3 regions of the Geomonas diazotrophica genome follow, and region 2 is predicted to be linked to each of the others. Evidence: riboswitches for the same ligand, from Rfam matches in the RefSeq annotation. Region 2 holds a riboswitch; each other region holds the start of a gene.
The links. A riboswitch is a leader RNA that binds a small molecule or an ion and turns the genes downstream of it on or off. The one in region 2 is predicted to bind molybdenum cofactor.

Region 1: linked by a shared signal. The riboswitch ahead of KP003_RS12845 (aldehyde ferredoxin oxidoreductase family protein) and the one ahead of KP003_RS09745 (molybdopterin molybdotransferase MoeA) in region 2 are both predicted to bind molybdenum cofactor.
Region 3: linked by a shared signal. The riboswitch ahead of KP003_RS03230 (hypothetical protein) and the one ahead of KP003_RS09745 (molybdopterin molybdotransferase MoeA) in region 2 are both predicted to bind molybdenum cofactor.

The regions. Positions count from the first base shown of each region.
Region 1 is NZ_CP077684.1:2,954,424-2,960,221, reverse strand. Features, by position in the region: gene KP003_RS12860 (molybdopterin molybdotransferase MoeA) at 1-127, opposite strand, end outside; gene KP003_RS12855 (HesA/MoeB/ThiF family protein) at 292-1,143, opposite strand; gene KP003_RS12850 (MoaD/ThiS family protein) at 1,145-1,369, opposite strand; gene KP003_RS12845 (aldehyde ferredoxin oxidoreductase family protein) at 1,440-3,170, opposite strand; molybdenum cofactor riboswitch at 3,211-3,332, opposite strand; gene KP003_RS12840 (iron-containing alcohol dehydrogenase) at 3,587-4,750, opposite strand; gene moaA (GTP 3',8-cyclase MoaA) at 5,240-5,798, shown strand, end outside.
Region 2 is NZ_CP077684.1:2,239,524-2,245,321, forward strand. Features, by position in the region: gene KP003_RS09730 (sensor histidine kinase) at 1-1,188, shown strand, start outside; gene KP003_RS09735 (MOSC domain-containing protein) at 1,472-1,900, opposite strand; gene moaA (GTP 3',8-cyclase MoaA) at 1,917-2,897, opposite strand; molybdenum cofactor riboswitch at 3,220-3,338, shown strand; gene KP003_RS09745 (molybdopterin molybdotransferase MoeA) at 3,415-4,626, shown strand; gene moaC (cyclic pyranopterin monophosphate synthase MoaC) at 4,628-5,104, shown strand; gene mog (molybdopterin adenylyltransferase) at 5,120-5,617, shown strand; gene pta (phosphate acetyltransferase) at 5,707-5,798, shown strand, end outside.
Region 3 is NZ_CP077684.1:742,990-748,787, forward strand. Features, by position in the region: gene KP003_RS03210 (methyl-accepting chemotaxis protein) at 1-1,594, opposite strand, end outside; gene KP003_RS03215 (permease) at 1,802-2,275, shown strand; gene KP003_RS03220 (permease) at 2,272-2,802, shown strand; gene KP003_RS03225 (helix-turn-helix transcriptional regulator) at 2,859-3,212, shown strand; molybdenum cofactor riboswitch at 3,354-3,471, shown strand; gene KP003_RS03230 (hypothetical protein) at 3,575-4,318, shown strand; gene KP003_RS03235 (hypothetical protein) at 4,320-4,607, shown strand; gene KP003_RS03240 (glycosyltransferase) at 4,678-5,697, opposite strand.

The sequences.
Region 1 (5,798 bases), 710 kb from region 2:
GGTCCCACGGGGCGATGATGTCCCTGCTCACCACGCGCCCCAGGGCGTCGGACAGCGGTACGTTTTCTTCTCCCAGCGGGGCGACGTGGGCCAGTATGATGCCTCGCGCTTCTTCAAAGCTTGGCATGATGCACCTCAGTGCTCTATGCGGCGTCGTCGACGGCGTCGCTTGTTTTTTTAGCGGCAGCGTTGCCGCTTTGAAGCGTATCCCTTACCCCAGTCCCCATTCCGCCTGAGGACCGGAGTCCGCGGCGGACGAAGGCCCTGACGGCGAGGAGGGAAGCGGGACTGTCAGGCGGCGTCCACCAGGGTGACCGGGGCCGGAGCGTAGGAGATTTCCTGCATCTCCATTTCCAGCAGGTCGATGGAGAGCTTGCGGTTTCGGAGCGGCTCACCCTTGCCGAGGAGAATCTTGCAGACCTCAGCTACCTCGAGGCTTGCCACGACGGCCGGGGTGAATGCGGGGTTGCCGAGTTGCTGTTCGATTCCCTTGCCGGCGACCCAGTGGCGGTAGATCTGCTGCACGGTGGTCTCGCCGGGGAATTGGGAGGCGACGTGGCCGTACCAGCCGCCGATGGCGCCGTGCACCATGGGGATGCCGGCCAGGTTGCAGAATTCGGCCAGCTGCAGCCGATACGAGATGCTGTCCAGGGCATCAACCGCCACGTGCGTTCCCGCCAGCAGTTCGAAACCGTTGGCCAGGCAGAAGGCGTCCTGGATGGCGGTGACTGTGACGGCGGGATTGACCTGTGCCAGCCGCTCGGCCGCTGCCGCCACCTTGGGCTGTCCCAGGTTGGCGGGGGAGGAGAGGATCTGCCGGTTCAGGTTGTGTTCCTCGAATATGTCCGGGTCGATGGCTACGATCTGTCCCACCCCCAGGCGCGCCAGCTCTTCCAGGATGTAGCCGCCCAGGCCGCCGCAGCCGATCACCGCAACGCGGCTTTGGAACAGGCGCAGCTGCTCTTCGATCTGGATCATGTTCTTGTTGCGCTGGTAGCGGGCCGGGAAGATCCCGTTTTGCAGGGCGAGCAGTTCGACCGCGGCGTGGCTCAGGCTGAAGCGCTTTGCGGTTGCGTCCTGGGCACTCCAGGGGAGCAGGCCGTCATTGGTCTGCTCTTTCAGAAAAGTGATGACCTTGCGCATATCAGCCTCCTCCGACCAAGGGAAAGAGCGAGAGGGTATCGCCGTGGCTCAACGTGCTGTCCAGTTCACCGTGCCGGCCGTTCAGCATCACGATGCCGATCTCTTCCTCGGTGAGTCCCAGCCCCAGCACTACTTGGCGCACGTCGGTCCCCTCGGGTAATTCCTGCTCGGCGACCTTGAACCTGCCGTTTCTGAACGTGGCGAAAAGCTTGAGTGTTATCTTCATGCGGCACCTGCTTGTTGGCTCAAACGGAAAAACCCGGCGTGACTTCCGTCACGCCGGGTAATGGTGGTTCCTAGAAGTTCCAGAACTCGTCGATTTCCGCATCGGTGAAGTCCCACACCGCGTTGTGCGGTGCGACCGGCTCGGTCTTGAAGAAGTCCGGCAGGCGGTCGTGGACGCTGGTGAGGCCGGCTTTCTGGTTGAAGTCACGCTCCAGTTTCAGGATGTGCTTGCCCAGGTTGGTGACGTCGTCGCCGGTGAGGGCGATGCCGAAGCGGGCGTTGATCATGTCGATCAGGGCCGGCAGGCACTCCGGGATGTCCAGCGCCGGGAAGGCGACGAAGATGCACATACCGGTCGAGTCGACCGCTGCGGTAGCGATCTGCAGGTTACGGGAGAGCTCGACCTGGCCGTCCTTCTTGAGCGGATCGACGTAGCCGCCGACGTTCAGGATGTTGGTGGCGATGGTGTAGCCGGAGGTGTGGTCGGCGCCCATGGTGGAGGTGGCGTAGGTGATGCCGATCCCCTTGACGGAGCGCGGATCGTAGGCCGGGATGCCCTGGTTCTTGACCACCGGTACGCGGGTTACGCCGTAGGTGCGGCCGACAGAACCGGCGCCGCCGCCCAGGACGCGGCCCAGCGCGGTCCCCTTGGCGATTTCCTCGGTCAGCAGGCGGAGCATCTCCTTGGAGTCGCCCCAGTTAAGGATGCCGGCCTCCATGGCCACGCCGAACATGACCGCGGTCTCGATGGAGTCGATCCCGATGTCGTCCATCAGGTTGTCGGCGCGGGCGATGTCGTCCAGGTTGTCGATGCAGCAGTCGGCGCCCAGGCCCCAGATGGTCTCGTACTCGAAACCGGAGGTGACGTACTTGCCGTCCTTGTCGTTGTAGACCTGCGAGCACTGGATGATGCAGCCGGCGTGGCAGCCGTGCTTGACCTTCCCGCCGCGCGCCGCGATGGTGTCGTGCATGGTCTCGCCGGAGATCTTGTCGTGGCCTTCGAACTGGCCGACGGTGAAGTTCTTGGTCGGCAGGCCGCCGGCCTCGTTGAGGATGTTGACCAGGACGTTGGTGCCGTAGGTCGGCAGGCCCTCGCCGGAAACCGGGTGGTCGAGGAGCGCCTTGGCGAACACCTTGGCTGCGCCCTTGAATTTCTCGGGATCGGCGATCTTCACGCCCGGGGCGCCTTCGCCGTCGATGGAGATGAACTTGATCTGCTTGGAGCCCATGACTGCGCCCAGGCCGCCACGGCCGTGGCTGCGGATCTTGCTGTCCGGGTCCTTGACGGAGATGTTGGCGGCGGTCATCTTCAGTTCGCCGGCCGGGCCGATGGTGAGAACGCCGGTTTTCTTGCCCAGGCGCGCCTCGACCGCGTCGATGACGGCGAAGTTACCAAGACCGAGCAGTTCCTTCTCCTCGCTGATGGTGACGCCGTTTACGCCCACGGCCAGGTTGTACCATGCGCCGGTTTTCGGAGCGCCTTCGATGATCAGGGCCTTGATGCCGAGTTTGGCCAGCATCTGGGCCGCGGTGCCGCCTGCGTTGCTCTCCTTGATGCCGCCGGTGAGCGGGCTCTTGGCGCCTGCGGAGAGGCGGCCGGAGTTGGCAGCCGGGGTGCCGGTCAGAAGACCCGGTGCGAAGACCAGCTTGTTATCGGCGGAAAGCGCGTGGCAGGTCGGCGGCACTTCGGCGGCCACGATGGTGGAGGTGAGACCACGGCCACCCAGGCCTGCCCATGCTGCCGGGACTTCTTCGATCTTGGTGGTGAGGTCGGTCATGTTGACGCGAAAAATCTTATCCATGCTTTTCAAGCTCCCTGTTTTTATTTAGTTCTACCGGCGGTACCCGACGGCCGGGACTCCTTTCCAAGAGGGAGGCTCCGCCGTTTCCAGCGAAACCCGTTGGCCTGGAGCCATGAGGGACGTGCCCTTTTAGGCTGCGACGGCTCGGAGATTTTTTGATGCGTGACTGACCCGACACCGCTTACGCATCTCTTGCATGTGTTCGGGCCTGCGCGCCGGTTGGGCCCGCAGGCGGTTTGAAGCGGGGCGAATGAGTATTCGCCCCTACAGGTGTTCAGGTATCTGCCGCCGGACCGCCAGCAGGCGATCTTTTGGCTCCCCCTGGAGGGGTGGGTGCCATCAGTGATGCCGGTGGCGCCTTCCCCCTCACCCTGTCCCCCCCCCGCAAGGGGGAGGGACGTTGGGGCAAGTGCCTACTACATTGCGTCCTTGAAGATCTGGATGACCTGCTCGAGGGTCGCTTTGCGCGGGTTGGTGAACTGGCAAGCGTCCTTCTTTGCGTTCTCTGCCATGATGGCCAGGTCCTCTTCCTTGACATTGAGGGCCTTGAGGCCGGTCGGGATGCCGATGGAAGCGGAGAGGGTGCGGATCCTGTCGATCGCTTTCTGGCCGGCTTCGGTCACGGAGAGGCCGTCGACGTTCTCGCCCAGAGCCTTGGCGATGTCAGCGAAACGCTTCGGGCAGGCGATCAGGTTGTACTGGCTGACGGCCGGCAGCAGGATGGCGTTGCAGACGCCGTGCGGCAGGTTGTAGAAGCCGCCCAGCTGGTGAGCCATGGAGTGAACGTAGCCAAGCGACGCGTTGTTGAACGCCATGCCGGCCAGGTACTCGGCGTAAGCCATCCTGTCGCGTGCCTCGAGGTCTTCGCCGTTGGCGACAGCCTTGGAGAGGTACTCGGCGATCAGCTCGATGGCTTTGATGGCACAGGCGTCGGTGATCGGGGTGGCGATGGTGGAGACGTATGCCTCAACCGCGTGGGTCAGGGCGTCCATGCCGGTGGCAGCGGTCAGAGCTGCCGGCTTGCCGACCATGAGCAGCGGGTCGTTGATGGCGATGTTCGGAGTGCAGCGCCAGTCGACGATGGCCATCTTTACGTGGGTGTCGGTGTTGGTGATGATGCAGAAGCGGGTCATTTCGGAAGCGGTACCGGCGGTGGTGTTGATAGCGACGAATGCCGGCATGGATTTGGTGGACTTGTTCACGCCTTCGAAGTCGCGGATGTGGCCGCCGTTGCCGATGACCAGGCCGATGCCCTTACCACAGTCGTGGGAGGAGCCGCCGCCCAGGGAGATGATCGCGTCGCAACCGTTTTCCTGGTATGCCTTCACGCCGTCGTGCACGTTGATGTCGGTCGGGTTCGGCTCGGCGCCGTCGAAGATGACAGCTTTAACGCCGGCAGCTTCCACCTGCTCCTTGATCTTGTCGGCAACGCCCATGGCCGAGAGGCCTTTGTCGGTGACGATCAGCGCCTTGGATGCGCCCAGTGCCTTGACCTGCTCGCCGGTTTCCTTAGCGGAACCAACGCCCATCAGCGATACCGTCGGAATGAAGAAACCGTAAGTCTGCTCTCCTAATGCCATTTTCATTTCCCCCTGTTGTTTTTCCGGGATGACCCGGTTCTTTTTGTTTTTAAGAAGGTGGTGCGGTGTTGCATACACTTTCCTAAAACGGTTTTCTACACTATCGCAAGGGGCGTACCAGAATTTGCCGTAAACACAATTTTTCGGGATACTGAATAATATTCACAGGATACCGTATACTTAACGATCGCTCTGTTTACCTCCCGGCTAGCCCCCTCCAAAGTTGCGTCCTCAAATCGAACAGTTGCGACGTTCCACAATGGAACATTTGCTCTTTTGTGGAACGGCCGTTTTGATCCGCCGACCAGGCTCGCACTCCCCGCCCGCGTGTTGAATTCAAAAAGACAAAAATCGGTTCGTTTCCCATGTATTCACCAGCTTAGTTCCTCCCTCATTAGCGCCGGATCCCGCTTTTTGCTCCGAATCGGGACAATTGGTATCGATATTGCCTTTGTATACGGCGAGGCGTGTTTCCGGAGGGAGTAAGGCATGGCACTGATCGATACCTACGGCAGGCGGATCAACTACTTAAGACTCTCGGTCACCGACCGCTGCAACATGCGCTGCTGTTACTGCATGCCGGCACAGGGGGTGGCGAAGCTCGAGCATAAAGAGATGCTGAGCTACGAAGAGCTCTATCGCGTCTCCGCTGCCTGCGTGGCACAGGGGATAGAGAAGATAAGGGTGACCGGCGGGGAACCGCTGGTGCGCAGGGGGCTGGTCGATTTCCTGGGGCGCCTGTCGGCGCTGCCGGGGTTGAAGGAACTGGTGCTGACCACCAACGGGCTGCTGCTCGAGGAGCTGGCCCGCCCGCTTAAAGAGGCCGGGGTGGCAAGGCTCAACATCAGCCTCGACTCCTTGCAGCCGGAAACCTTCGCCAGGATCACCCGGGGCGCCGACCTGAACCGGGTGCTGGCCGGGATCGAAGCGGCGGAGCAGGCGGGGTTCGGCCCGCTCAAGATCAACATGGTGGTGATGCGCGGCGTGAACGACCAGGAGATCCTGGACTTCGCGGCGCTCACCCTGGAAAAGCCGTTCACGGTCCGTT
Region 2 (5,798 bases):
CTCTCCGCGCCGGTGTACGACCGCGTCCTTTTGAAAGGTGCCAAGTGGGTGGGAAGGGCCTTCGTGGTGAACGACTGGTATCTGACCGCCTACGAGCCGATCCTGTCGCTGCAGGGGGTGCCCATCGGTGCGCTCTACGTGGGGATGCTGGAGAGCCACTACTCGGCGGTGAAGACCGACATGGCCGTGCTCTTGAGCTTCGTGCTCCTCTTGAGCGGGCTGACCGGCGTCTCCATGGCCGGGTTTCTCGGGCGCAAGCTGGCACAGCCGATCAAGGAGCTGGAGCTTTTGACCAGACGCGTCGCGGCAGGCGAACGTGACGTGCAGAGCAACATCGACTCGCGCGACGAGATCGGCGACCTGGCCGACCGCTTCAACGACATGAGCCGGTCGCTCGGCGAGCGCGAAAACAGCATCATCGAGCTGAATCGCAACCTGGAAGAAAAGGTGCAGCAGAGAACGGCGGAACTGGAGGAGAAGAACCGCCTCCTCGTGCAGACGCGCGAGGAGCTTTTGCGGGTGGAGAAGCTGGCGGCGATCGGCGAGCTGGCTGCGGGCGTCGCCCACGAGATCAACAACCCCATGGCGATCATCCGCGGCAACACGGAGCTATTGCAGCTCTCGGTCCCGGAGGACGCGCCGAACCGGGAGGAAGTCGACACCATCTTCCAGCAGGTGAAACGGGTGGAGCGCATCGTCTCCAACCTTTTGAAGTTCGCCAGGCGCGAGCAGATGGAGCGCGGCGAGGTTCACCTGAACGAGCTGCTGCACGAGATCGTTGGGCAGATGAGACACCAGGTTTCACTGGAGAAGATAGAAGTGCTCGAGTTCTACGCGGAGCAAAGGGCCGTGATCGAAGGGGACCAAGACCAGTTACGGCAGGTGTTCACCAACCTGATCCTGAACGCCGTGCAGGCGATGCCCCGGGGTGGGGTGCTCTGCATCAAGAGCGCTCCGGTGGGAAGCGGCGACAACTACGAGGTGAAGATTTCGGACACCGGGGTCGGCATAGAGCTGGAGAACCTGAGGCAGGTGTTCAACCCCTTCTACACCACCAAGGCCAACGGCACCGGGCTCGGGTTGTCGGTCAGTTACGGCATCATCAGGGAACACGGCGGCTGCATCGACGTGGAAAGCGTTCCCGGACAGGGGAGCAGCTTCACCGTGCTTCTCCCCTGCGAGCGCTAAGCGCCCCACGCTCCCCACAAGAAACGGCCGCGAGCACTTGCGCTTCGCGGCCGTTTCGGTCTTGCATCAGTTGCAGAGTCCATGGGACCTAAGGGACCTAAGGGACCTAAGGGACCTAAGGGACCTAAGGGACCTAAGGGGCCTAAGGGGCCTAAGGGGCCTAAGGAGCCTAAGGTCCGCCGGCCTCGAGTGGGGCACCGGAAGAGACACGCCGCTCGCGGCAGTCGGCGCCGCGTCCTCGGCAGGTTGCGGGGCCCGTTTCGAGCAGCAGCCAGTCGTGCCCTTACACCACGACCTGGTCTCCCGGCCTGACCACCCCGCCCTTCAGCACCCGGGCGAAGATCCCCTCTTTGGGCATGACGCAGTCGCCGGCCTGGTAGTAGATGGCGCAACGGGTATGGCACTCCTTGCCGATCTGGGTCACCTCGAGGAGGGTCTCCCCCAGTTCGATCTTGGCACCGATGGGAAGGCTCACCAGGTCGACCCCTTCGGTGGTGATGTTCTCGGCGAAATCCCCCTCCTTCACGTCCAGCCCGAGCGCCTGCATCTTGGCGATGCTCTCCTGGGCCAACAGGCTCACCTGGCGGTGCCAGTCGCCGGCATGGCCGTCGCCGACGATCCCGTGCTCCTCGCGCAGGGTGACTTCGGGTACCGGGGTCTTTCTTTCCCCTTTGTTCTTGCTGATGTTGACGGCGATGATCTTTCCGGTCATGCGTTCTCCTTGTTTTTCAGCCCCCCACGCGGGACATGGCGAAAGGTTTGGTTTCAGAGCCCTCGTCGGTCACTTCGTGCCGTCCGGGTTTGGCGGCCACGATGCGCCTGATCTCCTGGCGCAGCAGTTCTGCGTCACCGGTCGCTAGTACCGGTTTCAGGTCAACCCCCTCCCCCGAGAACAGGCACCCTTTGGCGACACCTGACGCTGTGACGCGCAGACGGTTGCAGCCATCGCAGAAGTGCCCGGTCATGGCGGTGATGATCCCGAGCGACCCGGGTGCCCCCTTGATGCGGAAGTTCTTGGACGGGCCGGAGCGCTCGGTGTTGCTGCTTTCCTCGATCTCGTACTCGCGGGCGATGCGTTCCCGGATTTCAGCGCCGGGGACGGTCAGGTCGCGCCAGTCGGCGTCACCGGAAGTGGGCATGTACTCGATGAAGCGCACGGCGTAGGGGCGTTTCAGGGTGAGCGCCGCGAAGTCGAGAATCTCGTCGTCGTTCACGCCCCGCATCACCACCACGTTGATCTTGTGCGGTGGAAAGCCGACCCGCTCCGCCTCTTCGATGCCGTCCAAAACACGCTGCAGTTCGCCTCCCCGGGTGACGGTGGCGAAGATCTCCGGCTTGAGTGAATCCAGGCTGATGTTGAGCCTCTGCACCCCGGCGTCCTTCAGGCCTTGGGCCATCTCCTTCAGGAGCAGACCGTTGGTGGTCAGCACCAGTTCCTTGAGCCCCGGCAACGCGGCAAGGCGCGCCAGGAAATCGACGATCCCCTTGCGCACCAGCGGTTCCCCGCCGGTCACGCGGATCTTCTCGATCCCGGCGGCGACCGCCTCGGCGGAGATCCGGAGCAGGTCCTCGTAGGATAGCATCTCGCAGTGGCCCAGCTTCTCCACGCCCTCTTCCGGCATGCAGTAGCTGCAGCGCAGGTTGCAACGGTCGGTGACCGAGAGGCGCAGGTAATTAATGCGCCTGCCGTAGGTATCTATCAATGACATAATATGTCCTGACTTCAGGTATTTGTCGCGTCAAACTGCAAGATGGGCCTGACCGGTTTTCCAGCAGGCCGACACTGCTTTCGGATACACGCTAAAAACCATACCTTGTTTGGCAAACGGAAATCAACCACTTTAATGAGGGAGATTGGCGAGCGCCCGCGGAGAACCAGGGAAAGTATACGGTAGCCAAACCGAGCCGATCGGGGAGTAAAAACAACGCAAAGACGTGGTGTTGTCGCGCCGTCGATCTGAGTGGGCCGCCCAATCTTAAGCTAAAATAATTGTTTATTTTGCGGCAAATATGCTATCCCTTTGGGAAAATATGCAGAACGTCTCCGAGCCGCGGCCGTCTAAAGGGAAACTCCCCAGGGTGCCGCAGCCGATGGGTGCTGCCGGAAACGGCACCGCCTCCCTCTTGGAAAGGAGAAGCACCGCCGCATCGCGCACGGGCCCCTCTTCCTTCACGGAGTCGGGCCCTTTTTCGTTATTGCCATTACCAAGGAACAAAGAGGAAGAGATGACGAACTACGAGCAAGCCAGACGCATGGTCATCGACAAGGTGGCGCCTGCCGGCGTGGAAAGGGTGCTGCTGCTGGAAGCCGCCGGCCGAGTGCTGGCCGAGGACTACGTGGCGCCCAAGGACATGCCGCGCTGGGACAACTCCGCCATGGACGGCTTCGCCGTCAGGAGCGCTGACTGCGCGCCGGGGACCGTGCTCAAGGTCACCGACTACATCCCCGCCGGCGTCAGTTCCGATGACGTGGTGACGCCGGGGTGCGCCGCGCGGATCATGACCGGCGCCCCTATCCCGCCTGGGGCCGATGCGGTCGTCCCGATAGAAGAGACCGAGAACACGGCGGAGACCGTGAAGCTGCTGCAACAGGTGAAAAAGCACGACCACATCCGTTTTCAGGGCGAGGACGTGCGCGGCGGCGAGGCGATCATGCCACGGGGGACCGTGATCGGAGCGCCCCAGGTGAGCCTGATGGCCTCTTTTTCCACTGTGCTGGTGCCTGTTTACCGCAAGGTGCGCGTGGCCATCCTCTCCACCGGTGACGAGCTGGTCGAGGTCGGCACCGAACCCAAGGAGAGCCAGATCGTCAACAGCAACACCCTTGCGCTCGCCACCGCCATCAAGCTCTGCGGCGCCGAGCCGGTCATCCTCGGCATCGCCCGCGACGACAGGGAGAGCCACCGTGCGCTCCTCTCCGAGGGACTGAAGGCCGACGTCCTGGTCACCTCGGCGGGTGTCTCCGCCGGCGACCGGGACCTGGTGCGCGAGGTGCTGGCGGAGCTGGGTGTTGTGGAGCAGTTCTGGAAGCCCGGCATCAAGCCCGGCGGCCCCACCGCCTTCGGCATGAAGGGGAACGTCCCGGTCTTTTCCCTCCCCGGCAACCCGGTCTCCACCATGATCACCTTCGAGGAGTTCGCCCGCCCCGCCATCCTGCGCATGATGGGGCACGAAAAGGTGTTCCGTCGCACCGTGAGCGGCATCCTGAAGGAAGGGGCGCGCAAGAAGGCGGGCAAGGTAAACTTCCTGCGCGTTCACGTCGCCATCGAGGGGGGACGCTTCGTCGCCAGCACCTCGGGCGATCAGAACACCGGGATACTGAAGACCATGCTGCGTTGCAACGCCCTGGCCATTCTCCCGGCGGAGGCGACCGAGTTCGCCGTCGGCGCGGAAGTAGATCTGCACCTGCTCGACCCCACATTGGAAATGGAGGTTTAACATGTCGTTCAACCACTTCGACGCCAGCGGCAACGCCATCATGGTCGACGTAAGCCAGAAGACCCCGACCATGCGCACCGCCATAGCAGGCGCCCTGCTGACCCTGAAACCCGAAACCGTGCAGTCCATCGTGTCCGGCCGGATGGCAAAGGGGGACGTACTCGGCGTGGCGCGGCTTGCCGGTATCGCCGGAGCCAAGAAGACACCCGACCTGATTCCCCTCTCCCACCCTCTTGCCATCCACCACGTCGCCATAGAGTTCGAGGTGGACGAGGCCCGGGGAACCATAGGCGTCATGGCCACCGTCCGCGCCTTCGAGCGCACCGGCGTCGAGATGGAAGCCATGACCGCCGCCACGGTAGCCGCGCTGACCGTGTACGACATGTGCAAGGGGACCGACAAGGGCATCGTCATCTCCGACGTGAAGCTGCACTACAAGGAAGGCGGCAAGAGCGGCGTCTTCAAGCGCGAGGACTAAAGGAGAAACACCACCATGCGAGCAGCCATTCTCACCCTCAGCGACCGCTGTTCCACCGGAGAACGTGCCGACGGCAGCGGGCCGGCGCTAAAAGCCTGGCTCGAGGAACGCGGCGTCACCGTCGCCTGCACCGACGTCATCCCCGACGAGGGGGCCCTCATCTCAGAAAAGCTCATCGAGTGGGCCGACAGCGGCGCCTACGATCTCATCCTCACCACCGGCGGCACCGGCGTCTCGCCGCGCGACGTCACCCCGGAAGCGACCGAGCGCGTGGTGGAGCGCCTCCTTCCCGGCTTCGGCGAGGTGATGCGCATGGAGAGCCTCAAGAAGACCCCGCACGCCATCATCTCAAGGGCCGTGGCCGGCATCAGAAAAAACGCCCTTATCATCAACCTCCCCGGGAGCCCCAAGGGGGCCACCGAGAACATCGGCTTCGTGTGGGCCGCGGTGCCGCACGCGGTCGCCAAGCTGCAGGGAGACCCCGAGGAGTGCGGCACGCCGCTCCCCCGCTGACCGCCCAAGACGGCTTTTTTATTGACCGATCCCGCCTGCTGGGTTATATAACTAACGCGGTTTTATAATTCAATTACGGAGGAATGCTCATGCCGTTGGTTAAGCAGATTCACGAGAAGGCGAAATCGAAACTCAAGACGGTGGTCTTGCCGGAGAGCTACGACGAGAGGATGCTCTTCGC
Region 3 (5,798 bases), 1.5 Mb from region 2:
GGGTCTGGGCGTTGAGCGCCAGTTGGGAGGCCGCAGCCGCCGTCTCGTTGGCCCCGCGCGCCGTGTGCTGCACCACGTCGGTGACCTGCTGCACGTTCATCGTGATCTCGCTGGTGGTCGCCGTCTGCTCTTCGGCCGCGGTGGCGATCTGGTTGATCTGCGTGGTGACCTCGCCGATCTGCTCCAGGATCATCTGCAGCGCATCGCCCGACTGCTGCGATGACTGGGTCCCCTTTTCCACCTCGGCCACCCCCTCCTCCATGGCGCTTACCGCCGCCTTGGTCTCGTCCTGGATGGCCTTGATCATGTTGCCGATCTCCTTGGTGGCCTTGGTGGTCCGCTCGGCCAGGGCGCGCACCTCGTCGGCAACCACGGCGAAGCCGCGTCCCTGCTCGCCGGCGCGGGCCGCCTCGATGGCGGCGTTCAGCGCGAGCAGGTTGGTCTGGTCCGCGATGTCCTGGATGGTGGCGATGATGTCGCCGATCTGCTCCGATCTCGCCCCGAGGCTCTCCACGGTGCCGGCGCTCTCCCTGACCCGGTCCGCGATGCGCACCATCCCCGCGATGGTCTCCTGCACGACGTGCCCCCCCTGGTCCGCGGACGCGCTGCTCTGTCGGGAGGACTCGGCGGCGCGGGCGCAGTTCTGGGCGATGTCGCCGCTGGTGGCCGCCATCTCCTCGCTGGCGGTGGCCACCGAGCTGGTCTGGGAGGCAAGCTCCTCGGCCCCGGTGGCGATCTGTTCGGCGGTGGCCTTCAACTGCTGCGATGCCGAGGCGATCTCGCTGGAACTCTCCGACACCCTCCCCAGCATCTCGCGCAGGTTTTCCACCACGCGGCGGGTCGAGTCGGCCAGGTGCCCCAGCTCGTCGTTTCCGGTAAGGGTGATGGACACGGTGAGGTCGTTTTCGGCCAGGCGGTCGTTGGCGGCGATCAGTTCCGCGACCGGGGCGGTGATGCTGCGCACGATCATCAGCGCCAGCAGGATGGAAAGGACAACGGCTGCGACCAGCAGGGTTATCACCACCAGGCGCCCCTGGTCGATCATCTGCTTCGACTCCTCTCCGACCCGCACCATCTCCTTGTCCTGGTGGGAGAGCATCTTGTCGATCGCGGCGAAGAAGGCGCTCTGCGCCTTGCGCATCGGCCCGATCAGTTCCTGCCCGGCCTTTTCCCTGTCCCCCTCCTTGATGGTGGCGATGACATGGTGCTGGGCCTCCTGGTACGCCGTCCTGGCATCGATCACGTCCTTGAGGGCGGCCTTTCCCGACTCGCTGTGAGCGGTCTTCTTGAGCTCCTCGATGCGCTTGTCGGCGGCCTGAAGGGATTCGACGATGCGCTTTTCCTCCTTCTGCACCTCCTGCGGGTCCTGAAGGATCACCATGTTGCGCAGGCCGCGGGCCACGACGTTGATCTGCGACTTGAGGTCGTTGAGCGCCACGGTCTTGGGCCACTTGTCCTCGATCAGGGTCCGGACCTTGCCGTCGAAGACCGCCATCCTGTTGATGGAGTATCCTCCGACCACTGTCATAAGGACCACTACCACGGCAAAGGCTACCCCAAGTCTTGCACTAAGCTTGACTCCCGAAAAGGTCATCGTTCTCTCCTTCACAGTTGCTGGTCTCAGAAGCGCCTGTCAGAGCATCTCATTGTCCTGTCTTTCAATATCGACACAAAGTTTAATTATCTTAAGTGAAAAAGCCGGCCCGCCTGTCCCTGTTCCGCTTTGCCGTTGGCATGCAGTTCTAAACATCATACTGTAATTAACAGTATGTGGGGCGGGCTGAGAGAGCAGGGGGGAGTCATGATGTCGGCAGTTTTGTACGGCGGGACCGCATTGGCGGTGTTGGTGTCCTGGCGACTGGATCCGGACAAGACCGGGCGGGCCTTGCGCATCGGCGCAAAGTCGCTGCACGGCCTGGCCCCGCGCATCCTGGGGATGGTGGCCCTGGTCGGGCTGGTGCTTGCGCTGGTTCCGCCGGAGCTGATCAGGAAGCTCTTCAGCCACGGCGGGGTCGGGGGCTTCGCCCTGGTCTCCGCCATCGGGTCCATCGTGACCATGCCTGCGCCGATCGCCTTCGCGCTGGTGGGGTCCCTTTTCAAGCTGGGGGCCGCCCCGGCGAGCCTGGCCGCGTTCGTCACCACGCTCACCATGGTGGGGGTCATGACCGCGCCGATGGAGATCTCCTGCTTCGGGAAACGCTTCACGCTGATGCGCCAGGCGCTGTGCTTCGTGACGGCCATCGTGATCGGGCTGGCCATGGGGGTGCTGCTGTGAAGGTCAAGCTCGTCGACTACCGGCTCTTCCTGGTCGTGCTTGCCGCGAACCTGCTCCTCTATCCCTGGCAGCCGGCGACGGCGCGGCTGTCAGCGCTCAACTCCACCGGGTTTCTCCTGGAGGTGCTCTCGATCGTGCCGCCGGTCATGGTGCTCATGGGGCTCCTGGACGTCTGGGTGCCGCGCCGGCTGGTCGAGTCGCACCTCGGCCCGGACTCCGGCGCGGTCGGGGCCGGGGTCGCCATGCTGCTTGGGACCGCGGCCGCCGGGCCGCTCTACGCCGCCTTCCCCGTGGCGGTCTCCCTGCGGAAAAAGGGGGCGCGCCTGGCCAACATCGTCATCTTCCTGGGGACCTGGGGCGCCATCAAGATTCCCATGATCCTGATGGAGAGCAGTTTCATCAGCCTGCGTTTCGCGCTGCTGCGGCTTTTGCTCACCGTCCCCTGCATCCTCGCCTGCGGCTACCTCATGGAACGGCTGCTGCCGGAACAGGAGCTTCAGGCGCAGCCGGACGCGGTGGACGCCTGAAATCACGCCTTCGCCCGCTAACGGAACGGAAATACAGCCCGAGAAAGGAACCGTCCATGCCTCCCAAACGAAAACAGCAGTACCGCCACCTCCCCGCCTTCATCCTGCTTGCCCTGGCGCAGGAGCCGAGCCACGGCGGCGCCGTCCTGAGCGCGCTCTCCCAGCGCATGCCGCTTTCCAGGCCGGACAGCGCGGCGGTGTACCGCACCCTGCAACAGCTGGAGGAGGAGGGACAGGTGGCTTCCAACTGGGACACGGGCGGCAGCGGCCCGGCCCGCAGGGTGTACCGGCTCACCGAAGCGGGATGGCAAAAGCTCGACAGCTGGCGCGAGGACATCGAGGTGCGCCTGGGGTATCTCAACTGCTTCCTTGAGACCTATGCCGACATCAGAAGTCACAGAGCCCGGTAATCAACGGGTGCGAAAGGGAGCGGCGCCTTATGGACCAGGTCGAGCAGGAGGACAAGGAAGGGTAACCCGCCGGAAAATTGCCGTTCGCGCCACATTTCTCTGGAGTATACGTTTTACCTGTGGTAAAGCTTCTGCCCAAATTCATCTGAGCCTCTCCGAGCCTCGCCGCCTAAAAGGACCTCCTCATGGCTGCGGGCCAACGGGTGCTGCCGGAAACGGCGGCGCCTCCCTTTTGGAAAGGAGAGCCTTGCGGCAGAGCGGAGACTCCGAACTGTTAAAGGCCCCTTTCCATCCAGGATCGGGGCTTTTTATTTGTCCAACGTTATGTAACTTGTAATACAACGGTCAGGAGTGAAAAACAGATGCGGATAGCCATTTCAATCGACGATACCGACAACCTCGAGAGCAGGGGGACCGGGGAGATCGCCTCCCTGATCGCCGAAGAACTGCAGCAACGCGGGTGGGGCAGCTGCAGCTACATCACCCGACACCAGCTCTACGTGCACCCGGACATCCCCTACACCTCGCACAACAGCGCCATGTGCTTCTTCGCGGACGTGGGCGAGGGGTGGCTGGAACCGGTCATCGAGTACGTCTCGGAGTTCCTGGAGAAGGAGAGCGCGCCCGGTTCCGATCCGGGGCTGTGCGTCGCGGTGCCGGCCCGGATGACGGCGCGCAACGAGCTGATCGGTTTCGGACGCCGCGCCAAGCGCGAGGTGATCGGGATGGACGAGGCCTACGACCTCGCCAGGCGGCTGGGTGTGCACCTCTCCCAGCACGGCGGCACGGGGCAGGGGGTGATCGGCGCCCTGGCCGGCGCCGGGCTCAGGATGTCGGGCAACGACGGCCGTCTCAAGGGGTCCCTGGAGTTCGCCCAGCCGTACCGGATGCTGCGGGTGGACGAACTGCTGCAGCATCCCGTGGTCGACGTGGTGAAGAGCGTGACCGGCGAGGGGCTGAAAGACGAGGACCTGGTGGTGCTGGGTGAAAAGCCGAAGACTGTGCTTCTGGATGGGGCGTCGGTGCTCCTGGTGGCAGCATCCCAGTCGTCGGACGCAAAGGCGCGCTGGCAGACGCTGCATCGCAAGCAGCTGAAGGCCTACTAGCATGTGGCGCTGCGATCAGAAGGGGAACAGGGAGTTCGCCCACGGCAAGGAAGCCTGGGTGTTGGCGGCGGAACAGGCCGGGGCCTGCGCGTTATTCGTGGCGGACGTCGAGGAGGAGCAGGTCGTCGAGGAGGAACTCTCCTGCTACAACTGCCGCTACCGGCGCTGGAGCGTGGAATCCTTCACCTGCCTGCGCCTGCCGCCGCTTTCGCTTGACGAAGGTGGACGGACCAATGGTTGGTCCGAAGGCGAGGACATGCACCACGCCCCATTTTACAGCTCCCCGTGAAACGAAGTCGCCGCCGTCCGGCTTGCGGCTACGGTCTTCATAACAGGAAGGAGTTGCTGGGGGGGCGGGGTCAGGCGACGCAGATGGCGTCGCACCCCTCGACGAATCCGGCCTGGCGGGTGCTCTGCCGGACCACCGCACGCGCGCCACGGGCGCCGACCGTCATCAGGAGCTTGGTGCCGTTGCGCTCGAGCTCCCCGGTGGAGAGGACCGGCGCGCCGTGCAGTTGCCGCCCGATCTTTTTCGGGTCGACATCGACCCACGCCTCGACAGCGATACCAACCTCGTGCAGTATCCGGTACCAGGCCCGCCCCTCGAGGCCTGCCCCCGCCAGGATCACCCGGCGCTCCCCTTTCAGAAATCCCTGCAGCAGGTGGTGGAGCTTGCAAAGCCGCATGGCGTGCGCCGCGTAGGCCGGGTTGGTGCGGGTGGTACGTTCCGGGCGCTCGCGCCAGAAGAGGAGCGTCGCGGGGAGCCGGGCGAAGCGGGTCCCGGCCGCCGCCAGGCGCAGCCACAGGTCGTAGTCCTCGGCCCACCCCATGTCGCGGTAGCCTCCCGCCTGCAGCACCTCTTTTTTCCTGAACATGACGCTTGGATGCACGAAGGGCGATTCGACGAAGAGGTCGGCGAGGATCGACTCGTGGCTCAACAGCGAGTTCTGCCACTGCTCGTAGCCGAGCATGCCGCTGCCGATCCGGCGCCGGGGGAAATGCTGGAAGCAGCTGGCCACGAGCCCCACCTCGGGGTGTGCGGCCATGTACGCGGTCTGCGCCTCGAGGCGGGCCGGGTGGGCGACGTCGTCGCCGTCCATGCGCGCCACTAGGTGCGAACGGCACTCGGCAAGGCCGAGGTTCAGCGCCGGGACCAGCCCCTGGCCACCGGTCGCGAGCACCCGCACCCGGGGATCGGCCGCGGCGGCACGCGCGAGAATCTCGTGGGTGCGGTCGGTGGAGCCGTCGTCCACCGCCACCAGTTCCCACTCCCGGAAGCTTTGCGCCGACAGCGATGCGAGTGCCGCCGGCAAGTGCTTCTCTTCGTTTCTGACCGGCATCAGTATGGACAGTGCCGGGGTGGTGGTCGCTGTGCTCATATATTTCTGATCCTTCCTGTGTGACGTTACCCGCCCACCTTACCAGCAGTCGGTCGGGTGCAAAAGAGAAAAAATCCTCCCTGTCCCCCCTGTCCTTTGCG